DNA from 3 places in the Amycolatopsis sp. NPDC004625 genome. Region 1 is predicted to be linked to each of the others. Evidence: riboswitches for the same ligand, from Rfam matches in the RefSeq annotation. Region 1 holds a riboswitch; each other region holds the start of a gene.
What was found. A riboswitch is a leader RNA that binds a small molecule or an ion and turns the genes downstream of it on or off. The one in region 1 is predicted to bind S-adenosylmethionine.

Region 1 (5,241 bases):
CACTCGGGAGGGAGGCGGCATGGACCAGCTCCCCGTGCTGCTCGGCGTCGGCGGTGTCGTGCTGCTCGCCTCCGTGCTGGCCGTGCGCGTTTCGATCCGGCTCGGCCTCCCTTCGCTGCTGCTCTACCTCGCGATGGGCGTGCTGCTCGGCGAAGCCGGCTTCGGCATCCGGTTCGACAACCCCGAGCTGACCCAGTCGCTCGGCCTCGCCGCGCTCGTCATGATCCTCGCCGAAGGTGGCTTGACGACCCGGTGGTCGGCGGTGAAACCGGCGCTGGGCACCGGAATCGCACTGTCCACAGTAGCCGTCGTGGTGAGCGTCGCGGTCACCGGCGCGGCCCTGCACTGGCTGCTGGGGCTCGACTGGCGGCTCGCGCTGCTGTGGGGCGCGGTGCTCGCGTCCACCGACGCGGCGGCGGTGTTCTCCGTCCTGCGCACGGCCGGCATCGGAAAACGGCTCACCGGCGCGCTCGAACTCGAGTCGGGGATCAACGACGCGCCGGCCTACATCGCCGTCGTGGTGCTGGCCGAAGGCACCACTGTGGACTGGACGCTGCCGCTGCTGGTGGTCTACGAGCTGACGGCGGGCCTGGTCATCGGCCTCGCCTTCGGCTGGCTCGGCGGGTTCGCGCTGCGCCGGGCCGCGCTGCCGGCGACCGGCCTGTACCCGCTGGCGACGGTCGCGGTGTGCGTCGTCGCCTACTCGTCCGGGCAGCTGCTGCACGCGTCCGGGCTGCTCGCCACCTACGTCGCCGCGCTCGTGCTCGGCAATTCGCGGCTGCCGCACCGGTCCGACACGCTGTCGTTCGCCGAGGGGCTCGGCTGGCTGGCCCAGATCGGGCTGTTCGTGCTGCTCGGCCTGTTCGCCTCGCCGGGCCGGCTGCTCGACGCGATCGTGCCGGGCCTGGTCGCGGGGGCCGTCGTGCTGCTGCTGGCGCGGCCGATCTCGGTCGTGCTGTCCATGCTGCCGTTCCGGCTGCCCTGGCGGGAACAGGCGTTCCTGTCGTGGGCCGGGCTGCGCGGTGCCGTGCCGATCGTGCTCGCCATGATCCCGCTGTCGCACGACCTGCCCGGCGCCCAGCGGCTGGTCGACGCGGTGTTCGTGCTGGTCATCGTGCTGACGCTGGTGCAGGGGGCCACGCTCGGGCCGCTCGCCCGCCGGCTCGGGCTGGCCAAGAAGTCCGAGGCACACGAGATCGAGGTCGACTCCGCGCCGCTGGACGAGCTGGGCGCCGAACTGCTGCAGGTCCGGATCCAGCCGGGGTCGAAGCTGCACGGCGTGTACCTGTCCGAGCTGCGGCTGCCCATCGGGGCCACGATCAGCCTGGTCGTGCGGTCCGGCGCGGGCTTCACGCCGCAGAAGACCAGCCGGCTGCAGGAGAACGACCAGTTGCTGGTCGTGACGACGAGCGCGGTCCGCGACGCCGTCGAACGCCGGCTCCGCGCGGTCGACCGGGCCGGGCGCCTGGCCCGCTGGAAGGGCGAGTCCGGGCGCTGAGCACGCTCTGTGAGCGGCGTCTCAGAATGTGCGACGGGGGTTGGCGCCCGGACGCGCTCTCGGTTACCTTTCGAACCAGGTCATGAGTGCCAGCGCGAAGCCCCGGCTTGCTGGCCGGCAACCCTCCTACCGCGGTGGGGTGCCCCGGGTGAAGACCGGGCCGGTCGCGCCGTGCGACGGGCAAGCGCGGGCCCCTCGCCGGGGGTCCCCCGGATCGCCGAGGAGGCACCCGATGACTCTCGCCCTCGACCGCACCCAGCCCGAAACCGTTGCCGTGCCGGACGTTCCGGCCGTGGCCGGCGCGGCTCTGCGCGTCCCGCTGGTGACCGGCGGGGACATCGGCTACGCCAACCTCGACCACGCGGCGAGCGCCCCCTGCCTCGACGCCGTCCGTGCGAAGGTCGACGAGTTCCTGCCCTGGTACGCCAGCGTCCACCGCGGTGCCGGCTTCGCTTCGCAGGTCTCCACGAAACTCTACGAGCGCACTCGCGACGTCCTGCGCCGCTTCGTCGGCGCGCGGCGGACCGACACCGTCGTGTTCACCCGCAACACGACCGACGCCTTCAACCTGCTCGCCCGCAGCCTGCCGCGGCACACCACGGTGATCGTGTTCGACACCGAGCACCACGCCGCGCTGCTGCCGTGGCCGGGGCCGAACGTGCGCCGGCTGCCGACCCCGCGCACCCGCCTCGCCGCGGTCTCCGCCGTCGACGAAGCGCTCGCGGACGCCCCGCAGGGCCCGCGGCTGGTCGTCGTCACCGGAGCGTCCAATGTGACCGGTGAGCTGCTCCCGGTGGCCGAAATCGCCGCGGTGGCCCGGAAACACGGCGCCCGCGTCGCGCTCGACGCCGCCCAGCTGGCCCCGCACCGCCGGCTCTCGATCAGGGAACTGGACGTCGACTACGTCGCCGTGTCCGGCCACAAGCTGTACGCGCCCTTCGGCGCCGGCGCGCTGATCGGCCGCGCCGACTGGCTGCGCGCGGCCCGGCCGTACCTCGCCGGCGGCGGCGCGACCAAGCTCGTCACCGAGAACGCCGTCGTCTGGAACACCGGCCCGGAGCGCCACGAAGCCGGCTCGCCCAACACCGTCGGCGTGTACGCCCTCGGCGTCGCGTGCGAAACCCTGAGCGCGAGCTGGGACGCGGTCGTGGCGCACGAGCAGGCGCTGCTCGCGCGGTTGCGCAAGGGCCTGGAGGGCATCCCGGGCTGCGCCGAACTGCGGCTGTTCGACGCGCCGGTCGACCGCGTCGGCACGGTGAGCTTCGTCGTCGACGGCTTCGACCCGGGCTGGCTCGCGGCGGTGCTGTCCGCCGAATACGGCATCGGCGTCCGCGACGGCGCGTTCTGCGCCCACATCGCGGCGAAGCGCCTGATCGGCGTCACCGGCGGAGACGGGCAGCAGGCGGTCCGGGTGAGCCTCGGCCTCGGCAGCACCGAGGAGCACGTCGACCGCGTGGTGCTGGCGCTGCGGCAGATCGTCGCGCGCGGAGCCCGCTGGGAGTACGCGAAGGTGGACGGCCGCTGGGCGCCGGTGGGCGACCCGCGGGAGCTGCCGCCGTTCTGCTGAGCGTTAGCCTGGGCCGATGGGGAGAGGGCCGCGCACCTGGTTTCCGCCGGCACTGCTGGGATTCGCCCAGATCGGCTTGGCGGCCGTGCAGTTGCTGTCACGCCGCAGCCCGGGCGAAAGCGTATCCGCGAACCTCCTGCTCGCCCCGGCGGTCCCGGCCGGTGCGACGGAGTACAGCCGCGCGTACTCGCTGCCCCTGGCCGATTTCCACACGGCGGGCAGCGGCTGGCCGGCCGGGCCCCTGTGGCTGGTCGCGCTCGGCGTGGCGGTCGTCGGCACGGCCGTCTGGTACGCGCTCGCCCGGCGGCCCGTCCGGCTCGGGTGGTTCGTCCTGGGCACGATCGGCGCGCTGCTCGCCGTTCCGCTGCTCGACCTGGTCGGATCCTGGCAGTTCCGGCTGGGCGACGGGCTGCGCGGCCCGCTGCTGGCCACGCTGGGCCTGCTGCTGCTCGCCGCGTACGAGCGCAGCCGGCTCGTCCTGGTGACGGCGGCCGCGTACGCGCTGGTCGCCGTGGTGCTCTCGGCGGACCTGGTGGGCGTCCTCGGTTCGGCGTTGATCCTGCTCGCCGCCGCCTTCACGGCGTTGCTGCGCGGCCGCCACGACACCGCCGCCGACACGGCCTGACCAGCGCCGTGGACAATGGACCGGTGAGCACCGAGCCCAGCCACTCCGAACCCGACACCGAAGCCGCCGCCGAGGTGGCGCCCGAGACCGTCCAGGAGGCGCCGGAAGCCCCGGCGAAGCCGCTGCCGAAGCGGCGGGTCGGCTGGGTGTTCGCGGTCGCCGTCGTGTTCTGGGCGATCGACCTGGTGACGAAGAACCTGGTCGTCGCGAACCTGGAGGGCAAGGAGCCGGTCAAGGTCCTCGGCGGGCTGATCTACCTGCAGGTGATCCGCAACCCCGGTGCCGCGTTCTCGATGGCAACCGGCATGACGTGGGTGCTCGCCCTGGTCGCCCTCGCCGTGGTCGTCGCGATCGTCTGGCTGTCGCGGCGGCTGCGCTCGATCGGCTGGGCGATCGGCCTCGGCCTGGTGCTCGCCGGCGCCACCGGCAACCTGACCGACCGCATCTTCCGCGCGCCCGGCGGCCTGCAGGGCCACGTCGTCGACTTCATCTCGGCCTTCGCCCCCAACGGCAAGGGCTTCGCGATCTTCAACATCGCCGACTCCGCGATCTGCGTCGGCGGCGCGCTCATCGTGCTGCTGTCCCTGCTGGGCAAGGACTACGACGGCACGTCGACCAAGGACAAGAAGAACAAGGAGCAGGCGTGAGCTCGCGGATGCTCCCGGTACCCGACGGGCTCGACGGGATGCGGGTCGACGCCGGCCTCGCCAAGCTGCTCGGGCTGTCCCGCACGGTCGTCGCCGAGCTCGCCGAGTCCGGGGACGTGCTGCTCGACGGCCGTCCCGCGGGCAAGTCCGACCGCCTCTCCGGCGGCGGTCTGCTGGAGATCACCCTGCCCGAGCCGGCGAACCCGGTCGAGGTCGTCGCGCAGCCGGTCGAAGGCATGCAGATCCTGCACGACGACGACGACATCGTGGTGATTTCCAAGCCGGTCGGCGTCGCGGTGCACCCGAGCCCGGGCTGGACCGGCCCGACCGTCGTCGGCGGCCTCGCCGCGGCCGGTCTGCGCATCGCGACCTCGGGGGCGGCCGAGCGCCAGGGCGTGGTCCACCGGCTCGACGCGGGCACCACCGGCGTGATGGTGGTGGCCAAGAGCGAGCACGCGTACACCGTGCTGAAGCGCGCGTTCAAGGAGCGCACGGTCGACAAGGGCTACCACGCGATCGTCCAGGGCCACCCGGACCCGACGCGCGGCACCATCGACGCCCCGATCGACCGGCACCCACGCCACGACTACAAGTTCGCGGTGGTCCAGGGCGGCCGCCCGAGCGTGACGCACTACGAGGTCGTCGAGGCGTTCCGCGCGGCGTCGCTGGCGCACATCAAGCTCGAAACCGGGCGGACGCACCAGATCCGCGTGCACTTTTCGGCGCTGCGGCACCCCTGCGTCGGCGACCTGACCTACGGCGCCGACCCGGTGCTGGCCCGCCACCTCGGGCTGAGCCGGCAGTGGCTGCACGCGAAGACGCTGGCCTTCGCGCACCCGGCGGACGGCCGGTGGGTCGAGTTCGAGTCCGAGTACCCGGACGACCTGGCGAAGGCCCTCGAAAT
Region 2 (5,241 bases), on a different contig from region 1:
CCAGTACGGCGCGCACCTCCGCGCCCTGCCAGAACTTCTCGTGCTCCGCGCGCCACTCGGCGACGCTCGTGAAGCCCTCGCCTTCGCCGACCGCGTGCTCCAGGTCCACTTCGGACAGTGGGAGCACACGCACCCCGACGGTTTCGATGACCGCGACCCCGGCGCCGGCGGAATCGAGCACCAGTTCCCCCTCACCCACCGCAGGCAACGCTTCGCCGGCCCGCTCGTATTCCGCGAGCAGGGCCGAGGTCGTCGTCTTCTCCCCGGCCAGGATCGCCGCGACCAGTTTGTCGCGCAACGGCCCCGGGAACGCGAACTCGGCGTGCTTCACGCGTGCACCCGCGGCGGCGCCGGGCGTGGCGCGTCGTCCCCGCCGACCACCCGCGCGCCGGGGACCGGGCCGTGGGCCACGCGGACCGTCCGGCACACCCCCGCGCCCGACAGCTCGGCCGCCACCTCCACCGCCGACTGCCCGTCCTCGCAGAGGAACGCGCACGTCGGGCCGGAGCCGGACACCGTGCCCGCCAGGGCGCCCGCGTTCACCCCCGCCCGCAGCGTGCGGCGCAGGTCCGGCCGCAGCGAAACCGCCGCCGCCTGCAGGTCGTTGCCCAGCAGCAGGGCCAGCTGCCGCGGATCACCCGAGGCCAGCGCCTCGACGACCGGCGTGTGCGAACCGATCCGGGGCGGGTTGCCCGCCGCGCGCAAGCGGTCCAGCTCGCCGAAGACCTTCGGCGTCGACAGCCCTTCGGCGTCGAACGCCAGCACCCAGTGGAACGTGTGCCGCGACAGCACCGGGACCAGCTGCTCGCCGCGGCCGGTGCCCAGCGCGGTGCCGCCGTAGAGCGCGAACGGGACGTCGCTGCCCAGGCCGGCAGCGATCTCGGCCAGCTCGTCGCGCGTGACGTCGAGGTTCCAGAGCGAAGCGAGCCCGACCAGCGTCGCCGCCGCGTCGGCGCTGCCGCCCGCCATGCCGCCGGCCACCGGGATGCCCTTGCGCAGCACCACCCGCACCTTCGGGTCGCCGGTGCGGCCGACGTGCGCGGCCAGCGCCTCGACGGCCCGCCAGGCCAGGTTCTCCGGGCCGGTCGGGACCGCGCCCTCCCCCTCGCCGTAGACCTCGATGCCGGGCTCTTCGGTGACCGCGACGGTCACCTCGTCGGTCAGCGACAGCGCCTGGAACACGGTGACCAGCTCGTGGTAACCGTCTTCGCGCAGGTCGTCGACCGAAAGGTGCAGGTTGACCTTGGCCGGGACCCGGACGGTGACTGGGGGCGGAACTACGGCGAGCACCCGACCAGCCTACGTGCCCGCGGAAACGCCCCGATGCGACCTGCGCATCGGGGCGGTGACCAGCCGGGGGTCAGGCGGCGGCGACACCCTGCGGGCCACGCGCGGTGTGCGTCACGTGGCCGCCGCGCTCGGCGACCCAGGCCAGGGCCGCGTCGGCCCGCTCGCCGCGGACACCCAGGCGGAAGCGGCCGACCGGGGTGTCGCCGATGCGGGTCAGGCCGCCGCCGATGGTGGCGAACTCGACGTCGAACCGGCCCGCGGCCTCGGGCAGCAGCGCGCCCACCGAGGCGAAGCCGACCAGCACGACGTCCGCCGAGCGGTCGTAGCGCGCCGTCTGCGAGCGGGTGGTCTCGATGGCCGGCAGGAGCGCCTGCGCGGTGCGGCTGGCGGGGTCGGAGATCAGGTCGAGCACCGAGCCGCGCTCGACGACGGTGCCGTCCTCCAGCACCGCGACGTCGTCGCAGACCCGGCGGACCACGCCCGCGTCCGGCGTCGTGACGACGACCGTGACCCCGAGCTCGGACCGGGCCCGGTCGAGGACGGTGAGCACCGCGCCGGCCTCCTCCGGGTCGACACCGGCGGTCGGGTCGTCGGCGAGCAGCACGGCGGGCGCCGCCGCCAGAGCCTTCGCGACCGCGACGCGGCGGAGCTGGCCGACGGTCAGTTCACCGGGGCGCTGCGCGGCACGCGGGGTCAGGCCGACGAGGTCGAGCAGCGAGCCGACCCGGCTGCGGCGCTGCGGGCCGTCGACGCCGAGCTGCTCGAGCGGGGAGGCGATGTTGCCGGCGATGGTGCGCTCGGCGATCAGCTCCGGTTTCGTGGACACCACGCCGAGCTGACGGCGGATTTCGCGGAGGCGGCGGCCGTCGAGGGTGCCGGTGTTGAGGCCGTCGAGCCGCACGACACCGCGGTCGGGGCGCTCCTGCAGCGCGATGCACCGGGCGAGGACGGACTTGCCGGACCCGGCCGGGCCGACCACGCCGAACAGTGAGCCGGCCTGGACGTCGACGCTCACGTCCCGCAGGGCGAGGACCGAATTTCCGTTGGTGGCAAAGGATTTGGACAGGTTTTCGACGGTGATCACGAAGGCTCCAGAAAACGGGGCGCACCCGCGCGGGGGCGCCCGGCCGCAAGCGAAGTCCGTCCGATTGGGACGGTGCGTGAAGAAGAGGTGGACCGGCTAGGACAAGCTCAGCGGGAGCGTCGACATGCGGTCACGGAGCGGCGGCCTTCGTCGACTACGCGACGCCTGGTCAGGAGCAGGGGGCGAGCTACCCTCTTCATCGAAAACGGCCTCCATCGGTCCTGGCGGTAGCACCTGCCCTGTGGAGGGTGGTTGCTGCGACTTCGGCGAGCCAGGTCTCTCAGTCGCTCGGGATGGACGTACTGAGTAAAACCGATCCCGAGGAGCGAACGCAAGCCTGTTGGCCCAGATCACACGAGTGGCGGTGTCCGGATGACGGGATCACGGGCGACGGGGGCGTATTTTCACGCCTCCACTGTGGATGCTCAACGCGCGGCGGCGATCCGGGCGAAGGCGTGCACGTCCAGCTGCTCGCCCCGGGTTTTCGGGTCGATCCCGGCGGCCGTCAGCAGCTCGCCGGCCCGCTCGGCCGAGCCCGCCCAGCCCGCGAGCGCGGCGCGGAGGGTCTTCCTGCGCTGTGAGAAGGCCGCGTCCACCAGGCCGAAGAGGAGGTCCCGGTCCGCGGACGCCGTCGTTTCGCCGCGTTCGAACGCGACGAGCGCGGAATCGACGTTCGGCACGGGCCAGAACACCGAGCGTGGCACGGCGGCGACCTTGCGTGCGGGGCCGTACCAGGCGAGCTTGACGCTCGGCACGCCGTAGATCCGGCTGCCGGGGCCGGCGGCCATCCGGTCGGCGACCTCGGTCTGGACCATGACAAGCCCGCTCTTCAGCGACGGCACCTCGGCGAGCAGATGCAGCACGACCGGCACGGCGACGTTGTAGGGCAGGTTGGCGACGAGCGCGGTCGGCTCGCCCAGTTCTCCGCGGGTGACGCGCAGGGCATCGGCCCCGACGACGGTCAGCCGTTCCGCGGCTTCCGGACCCCGCTCGGCGACGGTCTTCGGGAGCCGCTCGGCGAGCTTGGGGTCGATCTCGACGGCGACGACGCGCGCGCCGGTGGCGAGCAGCCCGAGCGTCAGCGAACCGAGCCCGGGTCCGACCTCGAGGACGACGTCACCGGCGGAGACGCCCGCCAGCTCGACGATCCGGCGGACGGTGTTGGGATCGTGCACGAAGTTCTGCCCGAGCTTCTTGGTCGGCCGAACGTCGAGTTCGGCCGCCAGCCCCCGGATCTCGGCAGGTCCCAGCAGTTCAACCACCGGACGAGCCTACCCATCGTGCTCCGCCCCGGTCCGCTCGGTGCAAGTAGTCGTGAGTGATAAGGCGGGTTAGAACCCGCCTTACCACTCACGACCGCCGCGGCAGACCACCCAACGCGAGACGGCCCCCGTCCCTGAGTGGGACGGGGGCCGTTCGGAAAGGGTGTCAGGCCTTCTTGCCGCAGACGGGCCAGGCGCCGTAGCCGCCGCGGGCGTCGCGGACCTTCTCCGCCACCGCGATCTGCTGCTCGCGGGAGGCCTGGTTCGGCAGGGCCGCGTACTGGGAGCCGCCGTAGGCGTTCCAGGTCTGCTTGTCGAACTGGAGGCCGCCGTAGTAGCCGTTGCCGGTGTTGGTGGCCCAGTTGCCGCCCGACTCGCACTGCGCGATGCGGTCCCACGCCGAGCCGTCGCCGATGTCCGGCGTCGGGGCCTTCTTCGTCCCGACGTGGATGATCTTCGGCTTCGGCTGGGTGATGACCTGCTCGGAGACGGTCTCCCGCCCGACCTCTTTGCCGTTCTTCTGCGTGACCTTGTAGGTCACCATCTTCTCGCCGGGCGTGCCCGGGTCTTCGACGCTGGTCTTGCCCTTGTCCAGGTCCGGGTCGTCGACGCGCTGCTCGGGCGGGTCGATGCTCTCCTTCTGGGTGACCGTCGAGACGCCGGTGCGGCTGATGTGCACCTCGGCGCCGTCGGTCAGCTTGACGTCCAGACCACCCTCGGCGGCGTCCTCCGGGCCCAGGGTGAGCTTGTACTCGCCCAGGAACTCCTTCGTCGTGACCGCGGTCGTCTTCACCTGCTTCGGCGCGTTGGCGCCGTCGTACAGGGTGATGTTCTTCAGGGTCTTGATCTCGACGGTGGCGCCCTGCAGGGGCAGCTCGCCGTCCTTCGGCATCGACATCCACGTGCCGGCCTTGTCCGTCTCGGCCATGCCGAGCTGGCTCAGGGCGTCGCCGAGGTGCGTCGCGCGGACCCAGGAGGTGCGCTCGGTGCCGTCGACGATCATCTTCAGCTGGCGGCCGCGCTCGAGCTTGATGACACCGCCGTCGCCGACCTCCGCCTGCGGGGAGGGGGACAGCGAGTCGTGCTCGCCGACGGACAGGCCCGCGTCTTCGAGCACCTCGCCGACAGTGCCGCCGAAGGAGTGCACGGTCTGCTGGTGGCCGTCGACGTCGACGGTGATGCTCTTGTTCATCGCCAGCGCGGCCGCGCCGCCGCCGGCGACGCTGATCATGACGCTGAGGACGGCGCCCTTGAGGAACCGGCGCTTCCAGACCTTCGTGGTCTGGCGGAGGCCCTCGTCCAGAGCCGCACGACGCGCTTCGGGGGAAGCGGTGCGGTCCTCCTCGAGGCCGTCCGGGATGACGATCGGCGGCAGGTACGTCGTCTCGGCGTTGATGAGCCGGATCAGCTCGTCGACGTCGACGTCGATCTCGGCCATCATCGCGTCGGCGTCCGGGCCGAGCGCGGCCAGGATGTCCTGCTGCGTGATGTTCGGGTCGTCGGAGAAGTCGAGCTGGCCGTATGCCGTGTCCTCGAAATGACTGCGTTCGAGGACGGCGGAGCGCGCTCCAGCCTGTCTGCTACCTGTCACCGGGGATCGTTCCC
Region 3 (5,241 bases), on a different contig from region 1:
GCGAAAACCGGGTCCTCCAGGCTTTTGCCCCGTCAGATGAACGACGGGCCGTCCGGGCCCGCCGACGGTGCCGCTCGGACCAGCCCCGCCGGCCCTGGTTGTGGACTGCAGGCGCAGGCCGGCGACGGAACCCTAGGCACTACCGCCGCCCACCGTACTCCCGCCGCCGGCCCGGCTGTTAGAGTGGACGCTCGCTGCCCGTGCGGCATTCCGTAATGGAGGAAACCCGGTTTTACCGGGGCCACTTCAGCGCGGCGGCGATCTCACCGAGTGAAACAGGAGTTGCCCTATGGCCAACATCAAGTCGCAGATCAAGCGCATCACGACGAACGAGAAGGCGCGTCAGCGCAACCAGGCGATCCGGTCCTCGGTGAAGACCGCGATCCGCAAGGTCCGCGAAGCGGCGGAGGCCGGCGACAAGGCCAAGGCCACCGAGCTGCAGCGCGACGCCGCCCAGAAGCTGGACAAGGCGGTCTCGAAGGGCGTCATCCACGCCAACCAGGCCGCGAACAAGAAGTCGGCGCTGGCGAAGCGCGTCAACGCGCTCTGAGCTGGTTTGATTTCTGGGAAGGCCCCGGCTTCGGCCGGGGCCTTCTTCATGCGCGGGGTAGGGGGTCGGGGGCGCGTGGGGTGGCCGGGCCTTTCGCCGCGAGCCAGCCGCCCGGTAAGGGCCGGGCGGGTTTCCGGCGTTGCTCTGCGGCAGTCGCCTTGAGGACCGCGTTTCCCGCAGCTCGGGTCCGTCCCGCAGCGGTCAGCGGGTCGCCTCCGGCGCGTAGCTCGAGTCCGCCCGCACGCTCGGCGGCCGCATCGAGAACCGCGCCCTCCAGCGCGCGGCCCAGCGGTCGCCCGCAGGCCCTCCAGCGCCTGGCCCGCCTACAGCACGTGCCCTTCAATGCGTAGCTCGGCGCTGCGGTCAGCGATCGCCCTTGGCTGCGGCGACCTCGAGGACCGCTCGCTCCAGCGCGTAGCCCGGGTCCGCCGCCACACCTTTGACCTCGGCGTTCAGCCTCGCCACCACGCGCATAGCCACCGCCAGGCCGTCGGGGTTCCAGCCGCGGGACTGGCCCTGGGCCTTGCGGATCTTCCACGGCGGCATGCCCAGCTCGCCCGCCAGCTGGTTCGGGTTGCCCCGGCCGGCGCCGGAGACCCGGGCGATCGTGCGGACCGCGTCGGCCAGCGCGTCGGCGACCAGGACGTGCGGGACCCCCAGCTGCATCGCCCAGCGCAGTGACTCCAGCGCCGCCGCTCGGTCACCACTCACCGCCTTCTCCGCGACCGCGAACCCGGTCACGTCGGCGCGGCCGCGGTGGTAGCGGCGGACCGCCTCGGCGTCGACGGCGCCGTCCGTGTCCGCGACCAGCTGCGTCGCCGCGGAGGAGAGTTCCCGCAGGTCGGAGCCGACGGCGTCGATCAGCGCGGCGACCCCGGCCGGGTCGATTTTGCCGCCCACCCGGCGCACCTCGTGGCGCACGAACTGCTCCCGCTCGGCCGGCTTGGTCAGCTTCGGGCACTCCGTGACCTCGGCTCCGGCCTTCTTCAGCGCCGCCGGGAGCGTCTTGCCCGCCTTGCTGCGGCCACCGCCGGTGTGCACGACGACGAGCACGACCCCGTCCGCCGGGTCCTTCAGGTAGCTCGCCACGGCGTCGGCCAGCTCCTGCGAGATGTCCTGGGCCGACTCGAGGACGATCACCCGGCCCTCGCTGAACAGCGACGGACTGACCAGTTCGGCCAGCTCGGGGGCTGTGAGATCGGACACCCGGGCCCGGGTCAGCTCCGCCGTCGCGTCCATCGCGCGGGCGGCCGCGAGCGTTTCGCGGACGGCCCGCTCGATCAGCAGTTCTTCCTCGCCCAGCACCAGGTGCAGCGGGGCCGGGGCGGTGGCTTGCGCGGTCACCCCGGAATCTTCTCACTTGCGCTGTCGTGCCCCCGCTCCGGTGATGTCGACCGGCCACCGTGGCACGGCCCGCGCGCGATGTCGTACGGTGTAGCCGAGGCAGCCGCCCCGGGGAGATCCGGCGTGCGTGCACCGACAACCGAATACCGCTCATCCAGAGGGGCAGAGGGAACGGCCCGACGAAGCCCCGGCAACCGGCGTACAGCCTGTCATCCCGCGATCGCGGGGTAGCTGACGACCACGGTGCCAATTCCGGCCCGCTTCGGCGGGGCAGATGAGGAAAGGAACCTCGCGATGACCGCCACCCTCGGCACGACCTCCACCACCAAGACCCCGGATCTCGGTCCCGCCGTCGAACTGGTGTCGAAGGAAGAGGGCCACCGGCAGCCGCTCGCCCCGGAGTTCGTTTCCGCCGAAGACTTCTCGCCGCTCGAGGTCGCCTACGACTTCGGCCGTGTGCGCCGCGAGGACATCGAGGCGGGCCCGAAGAACATCTGGCGCTACAAGAAGCTCCTCCCGGTTCCGTCCAACGTCGAAGAGATCCCGAACACCGAGCCGGGCGCGACGCGGCTGGTCCGCGCCGACCGCCTCGCCAAGGAACTCGGCCTCAAGCGCGTGTGGGTCAAGGACGACACCGGAAACCCGACGCACTCGTTCAAGGACCGCGTGGTCGCGGTCGCGCTGGCCGCGGCCCGCGAGTTCGGGTTCGAGGTGCTCGCGTGTCCGTCGACCGGCAACCTGGCCAACGCGACGGCCGCCGCCGCGGCCCGCGCCGGCTGGCGGTCGGTCGTGCTGATCCCCAAGACCCTCGAGCGCGCCAAGATCCTCACCACCGCGGTCTACGACGGCGACCTCCTCGCCATCGACGGCAACTACGACGACGTCAACCGCCTCGCCACCGAGCTCGCCGGTGAGCACCCGAAGTGGGCGTTCGTGAACGTGAACGTCCGGCCGTACTACTCGGAGGGCTCGAAGACGCTGGCCTTCGAGGTCGCCGAGCAGCTCGGCTGGCGCATCCCGCCGCAGATCGTCGTCCCGATCGCCTCCGGTTCGCAGCTGACCAAGGTGGACAAGGGTTTCCGCGAGCTGGGCCAGCTCGGCCTGGTGGAAGCCAGCCCGTACAAGGTGTTCGGCGCCCAGGCGACCGGCTGCTCCCCGGTGTCGGCGGCCTTCCGCGAAGGCCACGACGTGGTCCAGCCGGTCAAGCCGGACACGATCGCCCGCTCGCTGGCGATCGGCAACCCGGCCGACGGCCCGTACGTGCTCGACATCGTCAACCGCACCGGCGGCGCGATCGAGGACGTCTCGGACGAAGAGGTGGTCGAAGGCATCCGCCTGCTGGCCCGCACCGAGGGCATCTTCACCGAGACGGCCGGCGGGGTGACGGTCGCGACGGCGAAGAAGCTGGTCGAGACGGGCAAGCTGGACCCGGACGCGGAGACGGTCCTCCTCATCACCGGCGACGGCCTCAAGACCCTGGACGCGATCGAGAACCACGTCGGCCCGAAGGCGACGCTGCCGCCGTCGGCCGCCGCGGTGAACAAGGCCCTCGGCTACTGAGCCACCGCCCGGGGTGGGTGGGCAGAGCTTGCCCACCCACCCCCGGCAAGCGGTTCGGCGACGAGGCAGCGGTCTGAGCACGGCTACCACGCTCGGCCCTGTGGGCAGCTTCATCAGCCCACGGGCGGCGGTCCCTCGGCCAGTTTCGCCGCGCCACCAGGCCCGGCCGAGCAGCACGGCCTGCCCGCCGCGGGTCAGCGGCGCGGCGGTCCGCGGGGCTCGCCGCGCCGCGCTAGTGCCGGGCCTGCCGGGTCGGGTACCACAGCCGTGTCGCCGTCGAGGTCCGTTCTCGTCACCCGGGCTCCCAACGCCGTCAATGTGTCCAATGTGGACTTGTTCGGGTGGCCGTACGTATTTCCCGCGCCGACGCTCACCAACGCCACCCGGGGCCCCACCGCCGCGAGGAACGCCGGCAGCGAGTATCGCGAGCCGTGGTGGGGAACTTTCAGGACCTCCGCTCTCAAGTCTCCGATGTCCGCCAGCAGGTCCGCCTGTGCCGCCAGCTCGACGTCGCCGGTCAGCAGGACCCGGCCGGCCGGGGTTTCCGCGCGCAGCACCACGGAACTGTTGTTGATCGTGGTGCCGTCCTGCTGCCCGGGTGAGCGGGACGGCACGTACCGCGGGCCGAGCACGTTCAGGGACAGCCCGGGCCACTCCAGCCGCTCCCCCGGGCTCAGCTCCACCAGCGGCACCGCCTGCCGGGCCGCTTCCGCGGCGACCTGCCGCCACGCCCACTCCGGCGCGCGCCCGGGCCCGACGGCGATGGCGCCCACCGCCCGGCCGTCGAAGACCGAGGGGAGCCCGCCGATGTGGTCGGCGTGCAGGTGGCTCAGCACCAGCAGCGGGATCCGGTCGACGCCCAGCCGGTGCAGGCACTCGTCGACCGGGCCCGGCTCGGGTCCGGTGTCGATGACAACCGCGCGGCCGGGCGACGCGGTCGCCAGCACGACGGCGTCACCCTGACCGACGTCGCACTCGACCACCGCCCAGTTCCGCGGTGGCCAGCCCGGCGCCAGCACCTTCACCGGCACGAACACCAGCAGCGCCCCGACGACGAGCACGGCCAGGAGCACCCGCACGCGCCGGTGCCGCGCCGCGAGCACCAGCGCGCCAAGGGCGGCGGCCGCGAGGAGCCCGCCCACCCAGCCGCCGGGCCAGGTGATGACCGCGCCCGGGGCCCGTGCGCCGTGCCGGGCCACCGTGATCAGCCAGCGGGCTTCGGGATCGGCCAGGTGCACCAGGACCTTCCCGGCGCCCGGCCACCACGGACCGGTCAGCGTCGCGAGCACGCCCAGCACCGTCGCCGGCGCCACCACGGGGGCGGCGAGGATGTTGGTCAGCACCGAAACCAGGCTCACCGAGCCCGCCATGCCGGCGAGGACCGGCGCTGTCACGAGGAAGGCCGCCAGCGGGATCGCGAGCCCTTCGGCGAAGCCCGGCGGGATCCCGCGGCGGACCAGCGCACCGGCCCAGCGGGGCGCGAGCAGGACGAGCCCGGCGGTGGCGCAGACCGACAGGGCGAACCCGAAGTCCGTGGCCATCGCCGGATCCGCCACCACCAGCACGCACACCGCGAACGCGAGCGCGGGCAGCGCCGACCCTCGCCGTCCCAAGGCCAGCGCCAGCAACGCCACCGCCGCCATGACGCCCGCCCGCAGCACGCTCGGCTCCGGGCCGACCAGGACGAGGAACCCGGCCAGGCACGTCCCGGCCGCCGTCGCCGACAACCGCGGCCCGAGCCGGAGCAGGCGCAGCAGGAGCAGCACCGCACCGCAGACGACCGCCAG

Region 2: it holds a riboswitch for S-adenosylmethionine, as region 1 does, so the genes downstream of both, ABZW17_RS11805 (ATP-binding cassette domain-containing protein) here and ABZW17_RS33275 (aminotransferase class V-fold PLP-dependent enzyme) in region 1, are expected to answer to the same signal.
Region 3: it holds a riboswitch for S-adenosylmethionine, as region 1 does, so the genes downstream of both, thrC (threonine synthase) here and ABZW17_RS33275 (aminotransferase class V-fold PLP-dependent enzyme) in region 1, are expected to answer to the same signal.

What each region holds. Positions count from the first base shown of each region.
Region 1 is NZ_JBEXKX010000037.1:8,907-14,147, forward strand. It holds gene ABZW17_RS33270 (potassium/proton antiporter) at 20-1,498, shown strand; SAM riboswitch class IV at 1,577-1,691, shown strand; gene ABZW17_RS33275 (aminotransferase class V-fold PLP-dependent enzyme) at 1,731-3,065, shown strand; gene ABZW17_RS33280 (hypothetical protein) at 3,082-3,690, shown strand; gene lspA (signal peptidase II) at 3,714-4,337, shown strand; gene ABZW17_RS33290 (RluA family pseudouridine synthase) at 4,334-5,241, shown strand, end outside.
Region 2 is NZ_JBEXKX010000008.1:151,900-157,140, forward strand. It holds gene ABZW17_RS11795 (ASCH domain-containing protein) at 1-331, opposite strand, end outside; gene ABZW17_RS11800 (4-(cytidine 5'-diphospho)-2-C-methyl-D-erythritol kinase) at 328-1,290, opposite strand; gene ABZW17_RS11805 (ATP-binding cassette domain-containing protein) at 1,361-2,374, opposite strand; SAM riboswitch class I at 2,584-2,674, opposite strand; gene rsmA (16S rRNA (adenine(1518)-N(6)/adenine(1519)-N(6))-dimethyltransferase RsmA) at 2,800-3,636, opposite strand; gene ABZW17_RS11815 (transglycosylase family protein) at 3,803-5,227, opposite strand.
Region 3 is NZ_JBEXKX010000002.1:121,085-126,325, reverse strand. It holds gene rpsT (30S ribosomal protein S20) at 290-550, shown strand; gene holA (DNA polymerase III subunit delta) at 914-1,894, opposite strand; SAM riboswitch class I at 2,042-2,175, shown strand; gene thrC (threonine synthase) at 2,189-3,454, shown strand; gene ABZW17_RS02335 (ComEC/Rec2 family competence protein) at 3,649-5,241, opposite strand, start outside.